DNA from 4 places in the Paracoccus aminophilus JCM 7686 genome. Region 2 is predicted to be linked to each of the others. Evidence: riboswitches for the same ligand, from Rfam matches in the RefSeq annotation. Region 2 holds a riboswitch; each other region holds the start of a gene.
What was found. Region 2 has a riboswitch for cobalamin ahead of JCM7686_RS17810 ((2Fe-2S) ferredoxin domain-containing protein). Riboswitches for the same ligand answer to the same signal wherever they lie in the genome.
Positions count from the first base shown of each region.

Region 1: linked by a shared signal. The riboswitch ahead of JCM7686_RS05830 (DUF1636 domain-containing protein) and the one ahead of JCM7686_RS17810 ((2Fe-2S) ferredoxin domain-containing protein) in region 2 are both predicted to bind cobalamin.
Region 3: linked by a shared signal. The riboswitch ahead of JCM7686_RS22060 (TonB-dependent receptor plug domain-containing protein) and the one ahead of JCM7686_RS17810 ((2Fe-2S) ferredoxin domain-containing protein) in region 2 are both predicted to bind cobalamin.
Region 4: linked by a shared signal. The riboswitch ahead of JCM7686_RS07010 (DUF1852 domain-containing protein) and the one ahead of JCM7686_RS17810 ((2Fe-2S) ferredoxin domain-containing protein) in region 2 are both predicted to bind cobalamin.

Region 1 is NC_022041.1:1,174,494-1,179,949, reverse strand. Features, by position in the region: gene JCM7686_RS05840 (cobyric acid synthase) at 1-1,173, opposite strand, end outside; gene cobO (cob(I)yrinic acid a,c-diamide adenosyltransferase) at 1,183-1,788, opposite strand; cobalamin riboswitch at 1,924-2,147, shown strand; gene JCM7686_RS05830 (DUF1636 domain-containing protein) at 2,234-2,605, shown strand; gene cobW (cobalamin biosynthesis protein CobW) at 2,602-3,606, shown strand; gene cobN (cobaltochelatase subunit CobN) at 3,608-5,456, shown strand, end outside.
Region 2 is NC_022042.1:41,705-47,160, forward strand. Features, by position in the region: gene JCM7686_RS17805 (ABC transporter substrate-binding protein) at 1-1,375, opposite strand, end outside; gene JCM7686_RS17810 ((2Fe-2S) ferredoxin domain-containing protein) at 1,372-2,193, opposite strand; cobalamin riboswitch at 2,309-2,501, opposite strand; gene JCM7686_RS17815 (oligopeptide/dipeptide ABC transporter ATP-binding protein) at 2,577-3,590, opposite strand; gene JCM7686_RS17820 (ABC transporter ATP-binding protein) at 3,592-4,560, opposite strand; gene JCM7686_RS17825 (ABC transporter permease) at 4,557-5,393, opposite strand; gene JCM7686_RS17830 (ABC transporter permease) at 5,390-5,456, opposite strand, start outside.
Region 3 is NC_022044.1:151,019-156,474, forward strand. Features, by position in the region: gene JCM7686_RS22050 (FecCD family ABC transporter permease) at 1-71, opposite strand, end outside; gene JCM7686_RS22055 (ABC transporter substrate-binding protein) at 68-934, opposite strand; gene JCM7686_RS22060 (TonB-dependent receptor plug domain-containing protein) at 928-2,856, opposite strand; cobalamin riboswitch at 2,983-3,182, opposite strand; gene JCM7686_RS22065 (Rrf2 family transcriptional regulator) at 3,304-3,747, shown strand; gene JCM7686_RS22070 (NAD(P)/FAD-dependent oxidoreductase) at 3,751-4,638, shown strand; gene JCM7686_RS22075 (MDR family MFS transporter) at 4,786-5,456, opposite strand, start outside.
Region 4 is NC_022041.1:1,406,619-1,412,074, reverse strand. Features, by position in the region: gene JCM7686_RS07035 (hypothetical protein) at 1-144, shown strand, start outside; gene JCM7686_RS07030 (amidase) at 385-1,743, opposite strand; gene betI (transcriptional regulator BetI) at 1,734-2,342, opposite strand; gene choX (choline ABC transporter substrate-binding protein) at 2,440-3,378, shown strand; gene JCM7686_RS24320 (hypothetical protein) at 3,410-3,628, opposite strand; cobalamin riboswitch at 3,646-3,845, shown strand; gene JCM7686_RS07010 (DUF1852 domain-containing protein) at 3,971-4,954, shown strand; gene JCM7686_RS07005 (methionine synthase) at 4,982-5,456, shown strand, end outside.

The sequences.
Region 1 (5,456 bases), on a different replicon from region 2:
ATGAATCTCATAACCTTTGAGCGCGCGCCCGCTGGCCAGATGCACGCCGGTCACCTCGCGCAATGCCTTGTCGCCTTGCAAGACGGTCTCGACCTCCAGCAGCCCCAGCCCGGTTGAGCTGCCCGGCGCGCCCTCAAGCCCCTCGGGATCATGGACCGCGCGGCCCAGCATCTGATAGCCGCCGCAGATGCCAAGGATGCGCCCGCCGCGCCGGTGATGCGCGAGAAGGTCGATGTCCCAGCCCTGCGCGCGCAGATAATCGAGATCGCCCCGCGTCGATTTCGAGCCCGGAATGATGACCAGATCGAGATCGCCGGGGATCGGCTCGCCGGCGCGGATCGCGACCAGATCGACGCCCGGCTCGGCCGCCAGTGGGTCGAGGTCATCGAAATTCGCCACCCGCGAGAGCACCAGCCAGCCGATGCGCAATCCGCTCCCCACGCGGCGCGTCGGGATGTCCTGCGCATCCTCGGCGGGCAGAAGATGCGCCTGCTCGAAGGCCGGCAGGACGCCGAAACCGGGCCAGCCGCTTTGCGTCGCGATCATCTGATAGCCATCGGCAAACAGCTGAGGATCACCGCGAAACTTATTGATAACGAAACCTTTTATGCGCGCGACATCGGCATCCGCGATCACCGCTTTCGTGCCGACGATCTGCGCGATCACGCCGCCCCGGTCGATATCGCCGAGCAGAAAGACCGGCACGCCTGAGGCCTCGGCAAAGCCCATATTGGCAATGTCCGTCGCCCGCAGATTGACCTCCGAGGCGCTGCCCGCCCCCTCGACCACCACGAGATCATGGGCGGCCTCAAGGCGGCGATAGCTCTCCATCACCCGCCCCATCAGCTCGGCCTTCATCGCCCAGTAATCGCGGGCGCGAAACGTGCCCAGACGGCGGCCTTGAACGATCACCTGCGAGCCCATCTCGCTTTCGGGCTTGAGCAGCACCGGGTTCATATCAGTATGAGGCGCCAAGCCCGCCGCGCGGGCTTGCAGGGCCTGCGCCCGGCCGATCTCGCCGCCATCAGCGGTCACGGCGGCATTGTTCGACATATTCTGCGGCTTGAAGGGCGCGACCGAGAGCCCGCGCAGGCGCAAGGCGCGGCAGATCCCCGCCACGACCAGCGATTTCCCGACATTCGAGCCGGTCCCCTGAATCATCAACCCCGCCATAACCGCGCCTTAGAATTCGATGCCCGGCTGGGCCTTGATCCCCGCGCGCCACGGGTGTTTCACCACCTCCATCTCGGTCACGAGATCGGCGATCTCGATCAGCTCGGGCTTGGCATTACGGCCGGTCAGAATGACATGGGTCATCTCGGGTTTTTCACCCTGCAGGAAGGCGCAGACCTCGGCGATATCGAGGTAATCATTGCGCAAAGCGATGTTGATCTCATCGAGCAGCACCAGCCGGATTGCCGGATCGCGGATCAGCTCCTTGGCCTTATCCCAGCCCGCCTGAGCCGCCGCAATGTCGCGAGCGCGGTCCTGCGTTTCCCAGGTGAAGCCCTCGCCCATCGTGTGGAACTGGCAGAGATGGCTGAAATGCGTGGTCAGCAATTTGCGCTCGCCGGTCTCGCGCCCGCCCTTGATGAACTGGACGACCGCACACGGCATCTCATGGGCAATGGCGCGGATCACCATGCCAAAGGCCGAGGACGACTTGCCCTTGCCCGGCCCGGTGTGAACGACGATCAAACCCTTCTCGCCCTGCCGCTCTTCCATGATACGGTCGCGCGCTGATTTTATCTTCTTCATCTTTTCAGTATGTTCTTCGTCACTTCTCATAATCCGAATGAACCTTCTGATCGGCAGGAATTGGAGGCTTTGGCGCAGGATACGCCCTTCTGGCCTACGCCGGGTTCAGACCTTCTGACAAGGGCCTTCCTGACTGCCGCGCCTTGACTTGCCCCCGCTCTTGCCGCCATCAAGGGCGCGCAATGGTTCCTGTGGCGACGCAGGCTAAGAGGGAATGCGCCAAGGCCCCGCCGACCGGATCGGTCCCAAGGCCCCAAGCGCAGCCGCCCCCGCGACCGTGACCGGAGAGCCTCTCCACCGCCACTGGCCCCCGGGCCGGGAAGGCCGGAGAAGCGAGGGCCAGACCCGCATCCGCAAGCCGGGAGACCTGCCATGCGAGATAACCGAAGATGCGGCCGGGGTGCGCTGCGGACGGATGGTATGGCCCCGCCTGCCCGCCGCCCTTGTCCCCTCCGCGAGATCTGAAAGGCCGCGCATGGAGGCGACGCTTTACATCTGCCAGACCTGCCGCATGGGTGCGCCCGTGCCCGATGACGGCATCGTCCCCGGCGAGCGGCTGCTCTCGGCCATTCAGGCCGAAGCCCTGCCCCAAGGCATCCGCATCGAGCCGGTCGCCTGCCTTTCCGCCTGTTCGAAAGGCTGCGCCGTGGCGCTTGGCCGTCCCGGTTCCTGGACCTATGTGCAGGGCGGCATCACCCCCGAGGACGCCGCCGAAGTCCTGACCATGGCCCGCCAATATGCCGAAAGCGCCGAGGGTGTCGTGCCCTGGCGCGAACGCTCGGCCCTTTTCCGCAAGAACACCATCGCCCGCATTCCTCCCTTTGCGCTGACCAAGGACACGCTATGACCTCGCTTGCCAAAACCCCCGTTACCGTTGTCACCGGCTTTCTCGGCGCCGGGAAAACCTCGCTGATCCGCCATCTGATCGCCAATGCCGGGGGCCGCCGCCTCGCGGTTCTGGTCAATGAATTCGGCACGGCCGGCGTCGATGGCGAGATCCTGAAATCCTGCGCCAGCGCGGATTGTCCGGAAAACAACATCGTCGAACTGGCCAACGGCTGCATCTGCTGCACCGTCGCCGATGACTTCCTGCCCGCGATGGAGCGTCTGCTGGCGCTGCCCGAAGCGCCCGATCACATCCTGATCGAAACCTCGGGGCTGGCGCTGCCGAAGCCGCTTCTGAAAGCCTTCGACTGGCCCGCGATCCGCTCGCGCATCACCGTCGATGGCGTCATCGCTTTGGCCGATACCGAGGCTTTGGCCGCCGGGGCCTTCGACGAGGGTGAGACCGAGGGGACCGAGCATGACAGCCCGCTCGCCGAGGTTTTCGAGGATCAGGTGAACTGCGCCGATATCATCTTGCTGACGAAATCCGATCTTGCCTCGGATGCGGTCAAATCCGCCGCGCGCGAAAAGCTGAAAGAGATCGCCCATCGCGAACTCCCGGTGATCGAGATTGCCGAGGGCGTGATCGACCCGCGCGTGATCCTTGGCCTTGATGCCAAGGCCGAGGATGATCTGGCCGCGCGCCCCTCGCATCACGACGGCGCCGATGATCACGAGCATGATGATTTCGACTCGGTCGTGATCGACCTGCCCGAAATCACCGATCCCGCCGATCTGGTCGCCCGGATCGAGCGGCTCGCCCGCGACCAGCATGTCCTGCGCGTCAAGGGCCATGTCGCGGTTGAGGGCAAGCCGCTCCGCCTGCTCGTGCAGGCCGTCGGCGCGCGCGTGCGTCACCAATATGACCAGCCTTGGTCGGGTCCGCGTCGCTCGCAGCTTGTGGTCATCGCCGAGCATCACGATATTGACCCCGAGGCGATCCGCGCCATTCTGCTGGGGTAATATGCACGTCATCTTTCGCGAAGCCGGCGGGCTCGAGGACAGCGCCACGCCGCAAGATCTCGGCCAGACCCCTGCCGATCTTGTGGTGCTGTCCTTTTCAGACAGCGATCTCGCCGATTTTGCGGAAGGCTGGCGGCGCGGGCGGGCAGATTTGCCCGGCTTGCGCCTCGCGCCCTTGGCGCGGCTGACCCATCCGGTCTCGGTCGATCAATATATCGAGGCGACGCTCATGGGCGCGCGCTTCATTCTCGTGCGGCTTCTGGGCGGGCAAAGCTATTGGCCGCATGGGGTCATGGCGCTGCAGGATCTGGCGCGGCGACGAGGGATCGCGCTGGCCTTTTTGCGCGGCGACGGGCGCGACGATCCCGCGCTCCAAGGCTTCTCGACCGTTGCGCCTGCACTGTGGCAGCGGCTGAACCGGCTTTGCGCGATGGGCGGGCATCTGGCGGCGGGCGCGGCTTTGCGGCTGATGGCGGGGCTGGAGGCTGAAGATCCGGCGCCCTTGCCCGAGGTCGGCTGGCTTGGCGCGCCGCCCGAGGGCAACTGGATCGCGATCCCCTTTTACCGCTCGTGGATGCTGGCGGGCGATACCGCGCCGATCGAGGCTTTGATCGCGGCTTTTGCCGAACGCGGGGTGACGGCGCGCGGGATCTTCCTACCCTCGCTCAAATCCCGCACCGCGCAGGATTTTCTGAAAGCCGCCTTTGCCGCGCATCCGCCGCAGGCGATTATCAACACAACCGCATTTTCGACCCAAGATGCGGATTGCGCCCTGCGCTCTGGTCCGCCGGTCTTTCAGGCTGTGCTTTCGACCGCCGAGGCGCGTCTGTGGGAGGAAAGCAGCCGCGGCCTTTCGCCCGCCGATATGGCGATGCATGTCGTGCTGCCCGAGGTCGATGGCCGCATTCCCGCGCAGATCATCTCGCTGAAAGGCGCCGCCGCACCCGATCCCGATCTGCAAATCGCCGTGCCACGCCACACCCCTTTGCCCGAGCGGATCGCGGCTTTGGTGGATCGCGTCTTGGGCTGGACCGCGCTGCAAAGCGGCACACCGCCTCTGGCGATTGTGCTCTCGACCTATCCCGGCAAGGCGTGGCTCGATGCCCATGCCGTCGGGCTGGATGCTTGTCTCTCGGCCGAGGCGATCCTGCGCGATCTGGGCCAGTCCCCCGCGCCCCTCGCGCCCCGCCTGCGCCAAGAGGTGATCGACTGGCCGCTCGCCGAATATCTGGACGCTTTGGCCGAGCTACCTGCGCCGCTGCGCCAAGCCCTGCATGATCATTGGGGCGCGCCGGAAACCGACCCCCAGATCACCGGGCAAATGCTGCGCTTTCCGGCTCTGCGCGAAGGCCCCCATCTGATCGCTTTGCAGCCCGAGCGCGGTCGCCTTGACGACCGCGAGACCGGCTATCACGACCTGACCGCGCCTCCGCGCCATGCCTATGTCGCCTTTTATCTCTGGCTCAGCCGCCGGGTCGGCGCGATCATCCACATCGGCGCGCATGGCACGCTGGAATGGCTGCCGGGCAAATCGGTCGCGCAATCCGCCGCCTGCTGGCCCGAGGCGCTGACCGGCGCGCTGCCGGTGATCTATCCGTTCATCGTCAACGATCCGGGCGAGGCCGCCCAAGCCCGCCGCCGTCTGGGTGCGGTCACGCTTGGCCATATGCCGCCGCCGCTGAAACCCGCGCAATTGCCGGAGAAATTCGTGGGCCTCGAGCAGATGCTCGACCGCTATTCCACCGCCGACGGCATCGACCCCGCCCGCCGCGACCGGCTGGCCGGGATGATCCGCGACGAGGCCGGGGCCTTGGGCCTCTTTTCCGAGCTTGGCCTTGCCGTCTCGGATG
Region 2 (5,456 bases):
CCGGCACGTCCTCGAAAAGCTGGTCCTGCGCCTCCAGAGCGATCTGGTTGCGGGTCTCGGGATCGGCGGTTTCGCTGAATTTGGCGATGATCGCGTCAAAGGCCGGGCTTTTATAGCGCGCATGGTTCAGGGCGGCGCCGCTGACCAGCATCGAGTTGAAGAAGAACGCCGGATCGCCGTTCGGCGCGGTGTGCTGGGCCCAGAGGAAGATGTCGAAATCGCCCTCGGCGGCGGCATCGCCCGGGTTTTCGACAACACGGGTTTCGCTCGCAATGCCCAGACGGTTCAGCTGCGCCGCGACCACGGGCAGCATCGTGACCAGATCGGGGCGCGAGGAATAGGTCACCAGCCTCAGACGAAGCGGCACGCCGTCTTTGGTTCGCTTGCCGTCGGACCCGGCGGTCCAACCGGCCTTATCAAGCAGATCGCCCGCGAGATATCGGTCGCTGACCCGCTCGACCTTGCCCGCGAAAGGGAAATAGGGCGCGAAAGCGCCGGTCGCGGGAACGCCATTGCCGATAGCCTCGATCAGTTCGGGCCGACCGAGCGCCAGATCAATCGCCTGACGCAGCTTCGGGTCAGAGAGGGTCGGACTTTCGGTGTTCAGGAAGCCGAAATATTGATAGCCGACCTGAAAGCTTTTGACCGTCAGATCGGGATTGGCGCGGATCGCGGAAAGCCCCTCGACCGGCAAGCCAAACGCCAGATCGAGCTCGCCCGATTGCAGCGCCAGAGCCATGGTCTGAGCATCGCCGAATTTGCGCAATGTGATATCCGAGCGGTCGGCTCCGGCGGGGTGATAGGGGTTCGCGGCCAGATCCAGTGTCGCATCGGCGGTAAAGCCCGTCACCTTATAGGGCCCGGTGAACAGCGGCTGTCCCGCGCCGTCGAAGCCATATGCGATCAGCGGCCATTCCGCGAAAAGCGCGGGCAGCATCGCGACCGGGCGCTCGGTCGTGACCAGAAGCGTGCGGTCATCGGGCGCCTCGAAGCTTAGCTTGCCGCCGGTCGCGGCGGCGGGCGCATTCTTGGCGAAAGTATTCTCGAAGCCCGCCTTCAGCGCAGCGGCGGTCACAGGGCTGCCGTCCGAAAAGCGGCGCCCCTCAGCCAAGGTGATGGTCCAGCTCAGATCTCCGGTCCGGTTGGCCGATTGCGCCAGCTCGGGCACCAGCCGGCCCGCGGCATCGACGCTCCAGAGCTGGCCGCCGACGCCGTGGCTGGTCAGCGCCCAGCCCGCCGAGCCCGCTGTGGGGTCAAGGTTGTCGACCAGAAACGTCTGGCCCACCCGCAAGGCATCTTGGGCCAAAGCCGGAAGCGCCAGAGTCGCGCCCAAGGCCAAAAGGCCCGCGAAAGCCGATTTTCCGAACAGGGTCATTCGTGTTCCTTCTTCTCAGGGGAAAGGGGCAGGGCCCGGAGCTGCTGTTTGCGGCCTCCGGGCGAATAGGCAAAATCGGCGACCGGATGACCGGCCAGAAGGTGTTCGTCAATCATGCGGTCGAGGGCCTCTTCGGTGACACCGCCATACCAGGTGCCATCGGGAAAGACCTGCACCACCGGCCCAAGCGCGCAGGGCCCAAGGCAGCTCGTCTTGGCCGTCATCGTGCCCGCGCCGGTCACCCGCAGCTTGCGGCGGACCTGTTGGTTGCGCAGATGCGCCCAGATCGCGGTCGCGCCCCGCGCATGGCAGGTCGGTCCGGTGCAGACCAGAACCCGGTAATGCTGGGACGGTACCTGAACCGCTTCGGGCCGGGGTGCATCGCCACAAGGCAAGGCATGACGCGGCGCTTCAAGCGCCAGCCGCGCCAAGATGTCGGAGAGGCCCGCGGTGGCCGCGATCTCGTCGGCCAGCACGATGTCGGGCAACGGGCTTTCAGCCCGCCAAAGCGCCAGCATCAGGCCCAGCCAATTGCGCAGGCTCGGCTCCATCGGCACGATCACGGGCAGGATCACGACCTGCGCCAGCCCCTTTTCGGCAAGCGACCGCAGAGCATCGCGCAGCGAGGGCTCACCTTGTTCGAGATAGCAGCATTCGACCAGATCGAACCGGGCGCGGATCTCGGGTCGCGCCGCCAAAGCCGCAGCGATCCGGGACATCTCGCGATGGGGCGTGGCCGCGAATGCGGATTTGGCCAGCAGCAGAAGCGCCTGCCGCTGGGGTTTGCCCGCCATTTCGCCTTCCTGACGGTGATCCACGCCCGCCCTCCTGCACAGGTTCCGCAGCGGGATGGGGGGAGATCCGGCAGCGATGGGCCCCAACTGAAAGGGGCCCGACACCGCGAACACGCCCCCGCGATACTCCCGATCGCGGAACAGCCTCTGTCGTCAGGCAGGTCTCCTGGCTTGCAGGTCGTCAGGCCTTCGCATCGGTCTTCCCGGCCATGGGGCCAGTGACGGGTGATGCGAGCCCTCGCTGCATACAGTTGCGGGTCAGCTCCGGTTTCTCACCGGATTCCCTCTTAGCCCGGCCACCACATCCGAGGATCTGGCGACGGGAACCTTGACCCGAACCTTCTGCCGCTTCGGCCCGAGCCGGTCAAGTCGGCAGAAGATCCTCGGTTGGGCGCGGCAGGATGCGCTCAAGGCGCGGGGGTTTGGACGGTCGCAGACAGGCGCGCGACCGCCGGATCCGCCTGCGGGAAATGGCAGCGGAAAGAGCCCCTGTCATCTTGCGTCAGGGCAGGTGCCTCGGCCCGGCAGCGGTCGCGCACCGCCGGGCAGCGGGTCGAGAAACGGCAGCCGGGGGGCGGGTTGATCGGGCTTGGGATCTCGCCTTGCAGCACCACCCGCTTTTGCCGCTGCGCCGGGTCGATGACGGCGCGCGCAGACAGAAGTGCGGCGGTATAGGGGTGGCGCGGGTGGCGAAAGAGCGCGGCGGTCTCGGCCTCTTCGACGATCTGGCCGAGATACATCACCGCGACGCGATCGGTGACGCGGCGGATCACATTGAGATCATGGCTGACCATCACATAGGTCAGGCCATATTCCTGCTTGAGCTCGAGCATGAGGTTCAACAGCTCGCCCCGGATCGAGAGATCGAGCCCCGCCGTCGGCTCATCCGCGATAATGAGCTCTGGCTGCAGCGCCAGCGCACGGGCAATCGCCACCCGCCGCGCCTGTCCGCCCGAAAGCTGATGCGGGTATTTCTCTAGCAGTTCCCGCGCGAGCCCCAGCCGCTCGAAGGCCTTCAGCACGCGCGGCCAATGCTCGGCCATGGGCAGGCCGTGAATGCGCAAGGGCTCGGCCAGCAGCTTGCCCACGGCCATGCGCGGCGAAAGCGAGGCGGCGGCGTCCTGCAGCAGCATCTGGACGCGCCGCCGATAGGCCATTTCGTCCTTCGCGAGCAGCTCGGACAGGTTTTCGCCCGCGAAGGTGACCCGGCCCGCGCTTGCCCGTTGTAAGGCCACGAAAACCCGGCACAGCGTCGTCTTGCCCGAGCCGCTTTCGCCGACCAGCCCGGTGACCGAGCCGCGCGGGATCGAAAGCGTGACCTCATCAAGCGCGCGGATGACATTGCCGAAGGTGACAGAGAGCTTCTCGAAAGCGATCAGCGGCGGCGCGGTGCGGTGGAGAGTTTCGGAACGCCAATCCATGTCAGATCCTCGTGCAACGAACGGAAACACCCGCGCCGACCTCGGCCATGGGCACCGGGCCACGCAGGCAAAGCTCGTCCACCAGCGCACAACGCGGGGCGAAGGCACAGCCCGCAAGCAGCGCGGACGGGCTGGGCGGATGGCCGGGAATGGTCTTGAGCGCGGTGCCGCTTTCGCCCTCGTCGATCTCGCAGCCAAGCAGCGCGGCGGTATAGGGATGGCGGGGATTGCCGATGATCTCGGCCATCGGCCCGGCTTCGACCACCAGCCCGCCATAGACGACGATGGCGTCGTCGCAGAACTCGGACAAGAGCCCGAGGTGATGCGAGATGAAGAGGACCGAACAGGCACTCTCGCGTTGCAGATCGCGGAAGATCTCGACGATCTGGGCCTCGACGGTTGCATCTAGCGCGGTCGTCGGCTCGTCGGCGAGGATCAGCTGGGGATTGGTCAACAGCGCCATGGCGATCATCACGCGCTGCCTCATCCCGCCCGACATCTGATGCGGATAGGCGGCAAGGCGGCGCGCGGGTTCCGAGATGCCGACGCGTTGCAGCATCGCCTCGGCCGCGGCCATGGCATCCGCGCGCGAGACACCGGGTCGCTTGCGCCGGATGACATCGACAAGCTGGGTGCCGATCTTGAAGACCGGATTGAGCACGGTCATCGGATCTTGAAAGATCATCGCGATCCGGTCGCCGCGCAAGGCGCGCTTTTGGGGCTCGGTGAGCGCCAGCAGATCAAGGCCCTGAAAGCGGATCTCGCCGCCGACCTTGGTGACATTGCTGGCAAGCAGCCCGAGGATCGCCGAGGCGAGGGTCGATTTGCCTGAACCGGATTCGCCGACCACGCCGACAATCCGGCCCGGCGCGATGTCGATATCGACGCCGCGCAAGAGATGCAGCGGGCCGGTCGCGCCTGCGGCCTCGACGCTGAGATCGCGGATCGAAACAAGGGGGGTGGTGCTCATCTTGCGGACCTCCTTCTGGGGTCGATCGCATCGCGCAGGGCCTCGCCCAGAAGCGTGAAACCAAGGGTCGCCCCGGCCAATGCGACGCAAGAGACGATGACCGGAATGGTCGATTGGTTGATATTGGCAAAGCCGTCGTAGATCAGCGTTCCCCAGCTTGCGAGCGGCGGGCGCACGCCAAGGCCGATGAACGAGAGACCCGCCTCGATGGCGATGACCACGGGGATGTCCATGCTGGCCAAAATGACCAAAGGCCCCATGATATTTGGCAGGATATGCATCAGCGCGATGCGGCTTCGCGAGGCGCCTAAGATGCGCTCGGCCTCGATATAGGGCTGCTCGCGCACGGTCAGCACCTGGGCGCGGGCGACGCGGCCGAAATGTGGGATCATGGTGATCGCGATGATCAGGGCCACATTCCACATCCCCGGTCCAAGAACGGCGATGAAGGCCAAAGCCAGCACCAGAGATGGAAAAGAGGCGATCACGTCGAAGACGATCAGGATCGGCCTTTCCCAACGATTGGGCGATTCCGCCGCGATGATGCCCAGCAGCGTGCCAAGTGTCAGGGCGAGCGCGATCGCGCTCAAAGCGACGCCCATCGCCACGGTCGAACCATGGATCAACCGGCTCAGCAGATCGCGCCCGAGATGGTCGGTCCCGAGCCAATGGGCCCAGCTCGGCGCCTCGAAGCGATGGGCGATGTTGATCTTGCCCGGCGGTTGCAGGTTTAGAACCGGCGCGAGCAGCGCCAGCGTGCAGATCGTCACGACGACCAGCAGGGCGAAGGCTCCCGACGGGCGGGCGAGGATGCGGCGCAGAACTTCGCTCATGTGCTGCCCCCCGCGCGGGTCATGCCGCGCCGAATGCGCGGATCCAGCGCCGAATAGGACAGA
Region 3 (5,456 bases), on a different replicon from region 2:
GCCATGAAGAGCGCGAGGACCAGCGCGCCCAAAGCCGCCAGCACGCGGGGATAGGAAGCGGGATCTCTCATGGGCTTTCCTTTTGCTCCTTCTGCACCGCAAGGCGGGCGGCACGCAGTTTTGCGATGGCGGCGAGAACATGAGGCGTGCCGCAGACCCAATCGGGATCGGCCATAGCCGTAACGCCCGCCCGCGCGGCGAGGTCCTGCACGGCGGGGTGATCGAGAATGTCTTCCGCGCGCGAGCCGCCGCCAAAGCCCTGCCCACGGATCAAGAGATCGGGATTGGCCCGCACCAGCTGCTCAAGCGAGAGGATGCCGCCCTGCGACAGACCGGCCTCGGTCGCGATATTGTCGAGCCCCGCCGCGGCGATGATCTGCCCGGCGAGGCTTTGATCGCCCGAGGTATAGCCATTCGCGCCGTAAAGCGCCGCGCGCGGGCGGGTGGGGGCGCTGTCTTGCAAAGCCGCCAGATCGCGGTCGAATACGGCGATCATCGCCTCGGCCTCGGGCGCGCGACCCAGAGCCGCGCCCATCTTGCGGATATTGGCGCGGATCGCCTCGAAATCATCTTCCGGCGCGAATTGCTCCACCGGGATCTGCAAGCGGCGCAGCATGGCAACCGTCGCGGGCGTGGTATAGCTGCCCGCCAGCACGAGATCGGGGCGCAGCGCGGCGATCTCTTCGGCGAGGCCATGATTGACCGGATAAAGCGCCGCCTCATCCGCCATGGCCGAGCTGCGCGCATCCCGCGCCAGATAGCTCACCGAGATCAGCTGACCGGGCGCCGCCAGCATCATCGCGAGCTGATCGGTGCACAGATTCATCGATACGACGCGCCGGGGCGGCTCTGCCGCCGGAACCGCCCAAGCCGCCGGCGCCAGAAGGCCAAGGCCGAGTGCGATGCACCCAGCCAAGGTCAGCCGTCTTACCATTTCGCCTCAAGCCCGACATAGGCGGTGCGCCCCTGCGAGCGATAACCCCAAGCGTCCATGTAGTCCTTGTCGAAGAGGTTCACGACACGGGCGGTCGCGCGCAGGTTTTGGTTGATGTCATAGCCTCCGGCGAGATTGACGACGGTATAGCTTGGCAGTTCGCGCGTCGGATAGCTGCCCCAGAACTGCGTATCATAATTGCCCGCGACATGGCGCAGATCGGCGCTCAGATTGCCGCGCCCGCCGTCGAGATCATAGCTCGCGCGCAGACCGAATTCGTGACGCGGACGGCGGATCTCGACGCTGCCATCGGGGTTCTTGGCGTCAAGATAGGTGTAATTCAGCCCAAGGCGCAGCGCCTCGGTCGCCTGCAACTGTCCGGCCAGCTCGATGCCTTCGCGCGGGCTTTTGCCGTGTTGGTTGACATAGCTCGCCCGCCCGCTGCCATCGGGGGCCGCGCCATAGGCATAGGTGATCTCGTCATCCATCTTTTCGTTGAAATAGGTCAGATCAACCGTGCCGCGCCCGCCGAGCAGCTCGGCCTCGATGCCGATGTCAAAGCCGGTGTTGCGCTCGGGCTTCAGGTGCGGATTGCCGAGCGTATAGCTGTCATTGGCGAAAAGCTCGTAATAGGACGGCTTGACCAGACCGCGCCCGGCGGAGGCATGAACCCGATAGGGCGCATTCGGCACCTGCCAGGACAAAGCGAGGTTCCAGCTGGTGAAATCGTCAAAGCTCGTGAAGCGATCGTGGCGCAGCCCGGCCTGCACATCGAGCCCGTTGTCGAAGAAGCCGCGATATTCGAGCGCCACCGACGTGTTGGCGCGGCGGTAATCGGGGGCGGCGGTGTTGTCATCCTTGACCCGCTCGACCATCACATTCACCAGCTGGCGCGCTTCGGCCACCTGCTGGCCGTCGAGGCTCGCGCTCAGGCGATATTTCAACGCGCGGGTCTGGCCCCGCGTCTCGGGCCCGCCGTTCGAGCTTTGCTTGTAGACCGTGTCCTGATAGTCGAGCCGGTGCAGCACCCGCCCGTCCAGCATCGCATATTCGCCCCAGATCGAGCCCAGAGTCTCGTTGCGTGTGCTGTGCTGGTTGGGATCGTCGATCAGATAATCCATATAGCTGGTGGCGGCGTAATTTGTTGAATCGTAATCATATTTCTCTTTGGCGCGGCGCAAGGTAAAGCCAAGCTTCACCTCGTCGCTCGCCTGCCAATCGCCGGTCAGGCCAAGGGTGGCGCGGTCGATGCCGTCTTTTTCATGGCCGGTGAAAGCCTGATTATAGCCGTGATCGTCGCGCTTTGACGCCGTGAAGGCCAGCCCGCCGCGCTCTGTGCGCTGGGTGAACCAGCCCGAGACCGCATAGCCATTCCCGGCCTCGACCGCGCCGCCATAATGCGTGCCCGGCTGGCCCTGCCGCGTGATGATATTGATCACCCCCGCCGAGGCATTCGCGCCGTAATAGACCGATTGCGGCCCGCGCAGGATCTCGATCCGGTCGATATTGGCGGTCTCGAGCCCGCTCAGGATATATTCGTCATTGCCGCCGGTCGCGGGGACGCCGTCGATCAGGATCAGCGTGTGATTGGCCTCGGCGCCGCGAATGCGGACCTGCGTGAAGCTGGATCCGGTCGAGCTGACCGCCACGCCCGGGACATCGCGCAGAGCGTCCTGCACGCTGCGGATGCCGCGCCGCTCGATCTCATCGGCGGTCAGGATCGTATAGGCGCGCCCATAAGCATTGGCCGGAATCGGCGAGAGCCCGCCCGAGATCACCACCGTCTCCAGCGTGACGCGACCTGCGGTCTCATCATCCTGCGCCACGGCCGGAGTAACGGGCTGCGTGACGTCTTGTGCCATAACGGCAAGCGGCAGCAGCACCGCAGAAATTGCAAGCCAAGAGGTCTGAAGTCGGACCATATCCATGCCTTTCCAACGCAGGCGGCGCCTGCGGATCCCAGTTCGGCCTGCGGAAAGGATTGCCCCGCGCAGACCCGTGACGGTCACCGCTGCGGAAGGCCGCTTTCCATGCGCGCCCCGCGCCGGAAATGGGTGAGGGCTTGGGCAGGTCTCCTGGCTTGCGGGTCAGCGCTCGGGCCGGTCTTCCCGGGATCATCCCAGTGACATCGTCGGCCGTCGCTCGCCGCTTACAGTTGCGGGGGCAGCCGCGGATTTGCCTGATAGGCGCACCGCAGTTCCCTTTTAATCCGAGGGGCTGCCCCGGAACCAAAGCTGCCCGAGCCTTGGTCCGTCACCCCGGTTTTTGTCAAGACCATTCAACCGAGTTACGGCCTTGGTTGGGGGTGGCGCGCCTTTCAGACCCCGCCCACCTTGACTTTCGGCGCGAATCGTAACATATGAAGTTACATGAAACAGAACAGCCGCCTCTCCGCCGTCCTTCACGCCTTGCTGCATATGGCCGAGCATGACGGGCCGATGACCTCTGAAAAGCTCGGCGAATGCCTGAGCGCCAATCCGGTCGTGGTGCGCCGCACCATGGGGCTTTTGCGCGAGGCCGGGCTGGTCTCGGCCGAGCGCGGTCATGCAGGCGGTTGGCGGATCTCGGCGGATCTGGCGCAGGTTACCTTGCTCCAGCTTCATGCCGCTTTGGGCGAGCCCGCGATCTTTGCCATCGGCAATCACAGCGAGCATCCCAAATGTCTGGTCGAGCAGACCGTGAATGCCGCGCTCGATCACGCTTTCGCCGAGGCCGAGGCGCTGCTGCTCTCTCGTTTCGCCCATGTGACATTGGCCGATCTGGCCGAGGATTTCGCGCGCCGCCATCAAGAGTATCGCGCCGCCAAGGAGTGAAAGATGCAAGATGTGATCGTGATCGGGGGCAGCTACGCCGGAATGGCAGCGGCCCTGCAGCTTCTGCGTGCCCGCCGCAAGGTTCTGGTGATCGACGCCGGGCAAAGGCGCAATCGCTTCGTCAGCGCCTCGCATGGCTTTCTCGGGCAGGACGGCGTCGATCCGGCGCGGATCTGGGCCGAGGCGCGCGCGCAATTGCGGGCCTATCCGACGCTGAGCTGGGTCGAAGCGACCGCCGCAGAGGTCAGCGGAGCCAAGGATGATTTCCGCGTGACGACCACGACGGGCGAGCAGTTTGCGGGGCGGCGACTGTTGCTCGCGACCGGCGTCTCCGATGAGCTTCCCGAGATCGAGGGCCTTGCCGCGCGGTGGGGCAAGGGCGTCTTCCATTGCCCCTATTGCCACGGCTACGAGCTCGATCAGGGCCGCATCGGCGTCATTGCCACCGGCCCGATGTCGATCCATCAGGCCCAGCTTTTGCCGGAATGGGGCGAGATCACCTTCCTGACGAATGACCGGTTTTCGCCCGATGCCGATCAGCGCGCCGATCTCGCCCGCCGTGGCGTGACGCTTGAGGAAACCCCGATCGCGCGCCTGACGGGCCTCGCCGATGTCGAGCTGGCGGACGGACGGATCCTGCCTTTCGCGGGGCTTTTCACCGCCACGCGCACGAGCCCGGCCAGCCCGGTGGCCGCCGCCTTGGGATGCGCGCTGAGTGAAACCATCTTCGGCCTTCAGATCCAGACAGGCGACAGCAAGGAAACCAGCATTCCCGGCGTTTACGCCTGCGGCGATGTCGCCCGCGCGCCGCACACGGTCTCGCTGGCAGTGGGCGATGGCGCTTGGGCGGGGGCGCAGCTCCACCGCTCGCTGGTGTGGCCAGACGGCTGATCCGCACCGCGCGAAAGCACGGGTCACGCGGGTTGCGCTTTCCGTGACATAATTCGAGTTACAAACAGTTCAGGCGCAAATGAAAGATCAGCCACCCCCATTTCGACGCGGGTGGCCGATCTTGTGCCAAAGCGGGTGCCTCCGGGCTTAGGCGCCGGAATGCACCTCCAGCCGCTCTTCCTTCAGCGAAAAGGCCGCGACGAAGGCCAGCGCCGCAATTCCCGCCGCGACCAGGAACAGCACCTGGAAGGCCCCGGCATAGACATTGGCGATCAGATCTCGCGTCGCGGTCGGCAGACCCGCCGCCACTGCCGGTGAGAGCTTTTCGAGGTCGAGCCCGGCGGGCAAGGTCACGGCGCTATGCGCCACCAGCGCGGCGACAATCGCGCCATAGACCGAAATCGCAATTGAGGCCCCGCCCATCCGCGTCAGCGACACCGCTCCGGTTGCAGCCCCCGTGTCGCGGCGCAGCGCCGCATTCTGCACGCCCAAGAGCGGCACCTGCTGGCCGACACCAATCCCGATGCCGTGAAAGAGCATCAGGGGCGTGATCAGCCATAAGGTCACCGGCGGATGCAGCGCGGAAATCGCGAGCAGGCAGAGACAGCTCAACCCGCTCGACAGCATCGCGAAGGGCCGATAGCGCCCGGTGCGCGACATGATCCGCCCCGCCGTCAGCGAGCCGAGCACGATGCCTCCGGTCAGCGGCACGAACAAAAGCCCTGCCACGGTCGGCGTCAGCCCGGTCACCGATTGCAGATACAGCGCGAAATAGGTCGAAAGCCCGATCCCGATCGAGCCCGAGGCCATCGAGATCA
Region 4 (5,456 bases), on a different replicon from region 2:
TGCCGGACGGCCATGGCCAGCACAACCGCCGGGGCCGAGCCGATCGGCGTCTCGGCGATGGAGATCGGAAAACATGGCGCGGTCTGCGTCATCGCCAAAGACTGGAGCATCGCGGCCTGTGCCCAAACGCCACCCTCGAACTGAGGCCGAGGTTGCGTGGCACAGGAAAGCCGGTCTGAAGCAACGCGGCATCGGCCCGTTCGGGCGCTAGCCCCTTGAAATGGAAACACTCTGATGGACCTTGCCTTCAAGGACATGCAGCCATTGCGTTGCGCGTGGGGGTTGAAAAGCAAGGCGTCGAGATGATGCAGTCCTTATTCTAGCGGAGAACACGGCGCTTAGGATCGCAGACGACGCCCGTGGCCCTGCCCGGCAACCCCAAACCTAGGACATGGCTTCCTCGACCTGCGCGCAGGTTTGCAGCACGGCGAGATCGGCTCCCGGCTTTCCGCTCAACTGCACGCCAACCGACAGCCCGTCCTCATCGCGAAACCACGGACATGATGCAGAAGGCTGCCCCGAGATATTCGAGGGGATCGAATAGGGCGCAAAGCCGTAGCCCGCGTCGTTCCAGTCATCGACATTGGCGAAACTGACATAGGACAGGGTTCCTTCGGCCGGAGGCGCGCTGGCGAGGCTTGGCGTCAGGATCAGGTCGAGCTGGTCCAGCGAGCCCAGATAGGCCCTGTTATAGGCGGCGCGCGCGGTCTGTGCGGATTGATATGCCGCGCGCCCGCCCTGCGCCGCCTTTCCCATCAGATGCCAGGTCAGCGGCTCCAATTCGTCGCGCTCGGGATCACGGCCAAGCGCGCGCGCACGCTGCTCGACCAGCGAGACAATGTCGAAAATCCACAGATAGTCGAACCAATCCGTCGAGAGTGCGCCCGGGTATTCATAGGGGACGATCTCGTGGCCAAGCTCTGCCAGCAGCGCGGCCGCGCGATGGACCGCTGCGCGCTCCGTCGCACCCGGCGCCCGACCACTTGGGTCTTTGTCCGCGACGCCGATGCGAAATCGCACCGGGTTGCGCAGGGCGTTGAGAAACGAGCCGCCGCCATTCGCTGTGATATCGAGCGAGGCCGCGCTGTCTCGGACCGTGCGGGTGATGACGTGATCGGAATTCAACCCGCCCGCGATCGCGTCGAAATAGGGCCCGACCGGGTTCAGCCCTGCCGTCGGCTTGAAGCCGAAGACGCCGGTGCAGGCCGCCGGAATGCGGATCGACCCGCCGAGATCGGTCGCATGGGCGATCGGCACCATACCCGAGGCCACCGCCGCGGCGGCCCCGCCGCTGCTGCCACCGACCGTCATGCCGGGGCGATGGGGGTTGTGGGTGACGCCATAGGCGCGTGGCTCGGTCACGAATTCCGCCGCGAATTCCGGCGTATTCGTCTTGCCCAGAATCGCCAACCCTGCAGTCCGCCAGCGCTCAACCATGAGGCTGTCAGGGCGCGGCGCATCCCCCTTGAAGAAAGCCGATCCGAAGGTGGTGGGCATGTCGCACGAATAAAGGTTCGCGTCCTTCAGCAGGAACGGCACGCCGCTCAGAACGCCGCCGGGGAGGCTGTCGCAACCTGCCAGAGCCGCCTCGAAATTGGTCGCGATCACCGCATTGAGTTCCGGGTTGCGTGCCTCGATCATGGCAATGGCGGCCTCGATGACCTCACGGGCCGAGACCTCCCGAGCCGCAATCAGCCTCGCCAGACCGACGCCATCCGCTGCGGCATATTCCGTCAGTTCCATGTCCTCGCCTCCCGCCGCGAGAGCTGGCCGACCAGCTGCAAGACGTATTTCTGAAAGATCGGCAGCGCGGTCTCTGTGGTGATATGGCCGGTCGGTTGCGCGGCCCCGACCCAGAGACCATCGATCATGGCCGACAGGCAGTTCACCGCGAAATCAATATCCTCCGCCGGAATGAGCGGACGGAGGCAATGCGCGATATTGCTGGCCAGCCGACGGTGATAGATCGTCTGGAAGCGCAGCATCTCGGCATTGCCGCGCAGCGCGGCCCAGAGCGCAAACCATGTGCTGGCGACGGCAGGCTGGAATTGCTCGGGGTCGAACTGCGCCGAGGCGATGGCCATGAGCCGCTCCATCGGGGTCGAGGCCTTGCGCAGATTGCGCACAGTCGCGCGGGACAGCTCGCGGTTCAGATGGCGCAGAACCAGCGTGTAGAGCTCGTCCCTGCTGCCGAAATAATGCGTGATCAGGCTCGGCGAGATGCCGGCTCGGCTGCCGATCTGCCGGATCGAGCTTTGCTCGATCCCGCGCTCATGGATCGTCTCGATCGCTGCCGCGATGATCTGCTGCTGTCGTATCGTCTGCATTCCAAGTTTTGGCATCACATCTCTCTGTTTCGACCGTCTGGGATTTTTTTATTGAACACGTCAACAAAGTAATTATTCTTGTTGGCGTGTTCAATAAAAAACTGAGACGCAGATGAAATCGCACCTCCTCTCCGCCAGCCTCGCCCTGCTGCTGCTCGCGCCCCACGCTGGCGCGGCTGCCGAGGCGGAAGCCTGCCAGACTGTTCGTCTCGCCGATCTTGGCTGGACGGATCTCGCGCTGACCAATGCCACCGCCTCGCTGCTGCTGAAGGCTTTGGGCTATATACCCGAGCAGATCTATCTCAGCCTCAACCTGACCTATGAGGCGCTGAAAAGCGATCAGGTCGATGTGTTCCTCGGCAACTGGTTGCCTGCCCAAAGCACTGAGTTCAAATCCTATTTCGACAATGGCGATGTCGCGGTGCTGTCGACGAATCTGACCGGCGCCAAATTCACCCTCGCGGTTCCGAGTTATGTCGCCGAGGCGGGCGTCACCTCGTTTGACGATCTGGCCAAGCACGCCGACAAGTTCGGGTCGAAGATCTACGGTATCGAGGCCGGGGCCAACAAACCCTTGCTCGAGATGATCGAGGCCGGACGCCACGGCTTAGGCGATTGGGAGCTGGTCGAATCGAGCGAAGCCGCGACGCTCGCACAGGTGGATCGTTTGACGCGACGCGGTGACTGGATCGTCTTCCTTGGCTGGGAGCCCCATCCGATGAACATCAAATACAAGCTGAGCTATCTCAGCGGAGGTGATGAGGAATATGGCCCGAACTTTGGCGGCGCCACCGTCAGGACCATTACCCGCACCGGTTACGCACAAGAGTGCCCCAATGTGGCAAAGCTGCTCGACAATCTGAAATTCGATCTCGCCTATGAAAACACCGGGATGAACGCGATCACCGAAGACGGTGCGGACCCCTCGGATGTGGCCAAGGATCTGATCGCCAAGCGGCCTGAACTTCTCCAGACTTGGCTTGCGGGCGTGAAGACCGTCGATGGCGCGGAAGGCTATAAGGCCGCTGCAGAAACCATCCTCCCACACTGACGGCGGGAGGCGTTCCTCCTGCTTTTGGGCTTTAGAGCCGTGGCTTTGAATGCAGGAATGACGCAGTTGCGGCGAGGGCAATGTGGTCTACGTCGAAGCAAGGCAACCCGTTGTGCTCCCCGAAACCCCGTGCTTGCCCGCCCGCCAGCAGATCGAAATCGATGCCGTAATCAGGCCACAGCGAACTGCTCAAACCCTCATATTCTTCATATTCAACATGAATATTCCGACGATCCAGCCGCGTTGACATCGTCCCCCATCCGGCCGATCTTGCCATCGGATCAAGGTGCCGGGGGAAGCCCCGGATAAAAGGGAATCCGGTCAGGCTGTCGCCGAATCCGGAACTGCCCCCGCAACTGTAGGCGGCGAGCCTGTCTGACATGCCACTGGCGCGGAGTTCGCGTCGGGAAGGCCAGACTAGGTGACGACCCGCAAGTCAGGAAACCTGCCTCGATCACTCACCTGTTCCGGCTGCGGTGGGCAGTCGGGAGCGGCCATCCGCAAGGTGACATCGCCGCCTCGTGACTCCGTCACGGGGAGTCATTTCGTTTTCACGGCCTGTCGATTCAGGCCGCTCAGAAGGCATGTCAGGATGAGAACAGACCTCACCTATTCGCTCAAAAGCACGCGGTTCGACGAGAATTATCGCCCGGCCGAGAACACGCGCACCACGACCAACTTTGCCAATCTCGCCCGAGGCAGCAGGCGCGAGGAAAACCTGCGCAACACCTTCAAAATGATCGACAACCGCTTCAATGCTCTGGCGCATTGGGACAATCCGGGAAACGACCGCTATTCGGTCGAATTGGAGATCATCTCTGCGGAAATCAGCATCGGAGATAACAAAAGCGCCGAGGCTTTCCCCCTGATCGAAATCTTGAAACCGACGATCCTTGATCGGAAAAACGGCCAGCGCATCGAAGGAATTGCGGGGAATAATTTCTCGTCCTATGTCCGCGATTATGATTTCAGTATCCTGCTACCGCAGCACAATGACGGGCGATCAAGTTTCAGCGCGCCAGCGCATTTCGGTGATCTGCATGGGAATCTCTTCCGGTTCTTTCTGAAGTCTCCTGCCTATAAAGAGACCTTCAAAAAGCTTCCGGTCATCTGCCTGAGCGTGTCCAGCAGCAAAACCTATCAGAGAACCGAAAACACGCATCCCGTTCTGGGCGTTGAATATCGGCAGGATGCCTTCTCTGCGACTGATCTTTACTTTGAAAAGATGGGCTTGCAGGTGCGCTACTTCATGCCTCCAAACAGTGTCGCCCCCTTGGCGTTCTATTTTACCGGTGATCTGCTGAGTGATTACTCATGTCTCGAACTGATTGGCACGATCAGCACGATGGAAACCTTTCAAAGGATCTACCGCCCAGAAATCTACAATGCCAATTCCATCGCTGGAAAAACCTACCAACCAAGCTTGAAACATCAGGATTATTCCCTGACGCAGATCGCTTATGATCGCGATGAGCGCAGCCGGCTGGCGATCGAGCAAGGACAACGCGCACGCGACACTTTCATTGAGCCATATCGAGAAATTCTCGAGAAATGGTCCTCCCAATACTCTGCCTGATCAACGACGATGCAAGGTCACATTACCATGAATAAGCTTTTGCCCACTTCGACCGCCGGAAGCCTTCCCAAGCCGGTTTGGCTCGCCCAGCCTGAAACCCTCTGGTCGCCGTGGAAGCTTCAGGGCGACGAGCTGATTGAAGGAAAACAGGATGCCCTGCGCGTCACCCTGAGCGATCAGCAACAGGCGGGCATCGATATTGTCAGCGACGGCGAACAAACGCGTCAGCATTTCGTCACGACCTTTATCGAGCATCTCGATGGCGTGGATTTCGAGAAACGCGAGACCGTCCGGATCCGCAATCGTTATGACGCGAGCGTGCCCTCGGTCGTCGGAGCCGTCTCTCGCCCCAAATCTGTCTTTATCGAGGATGCCAAATTTCTGCGTGGACTGACCGATCAGCCGATCAAATGGGCGCTGCCCGGTCCGATGACCATGATCGACACGCTTTACGATGGTCATTACAAAAGCCGCGAGAAACTCGCCTGGGAATTTGCGAAAA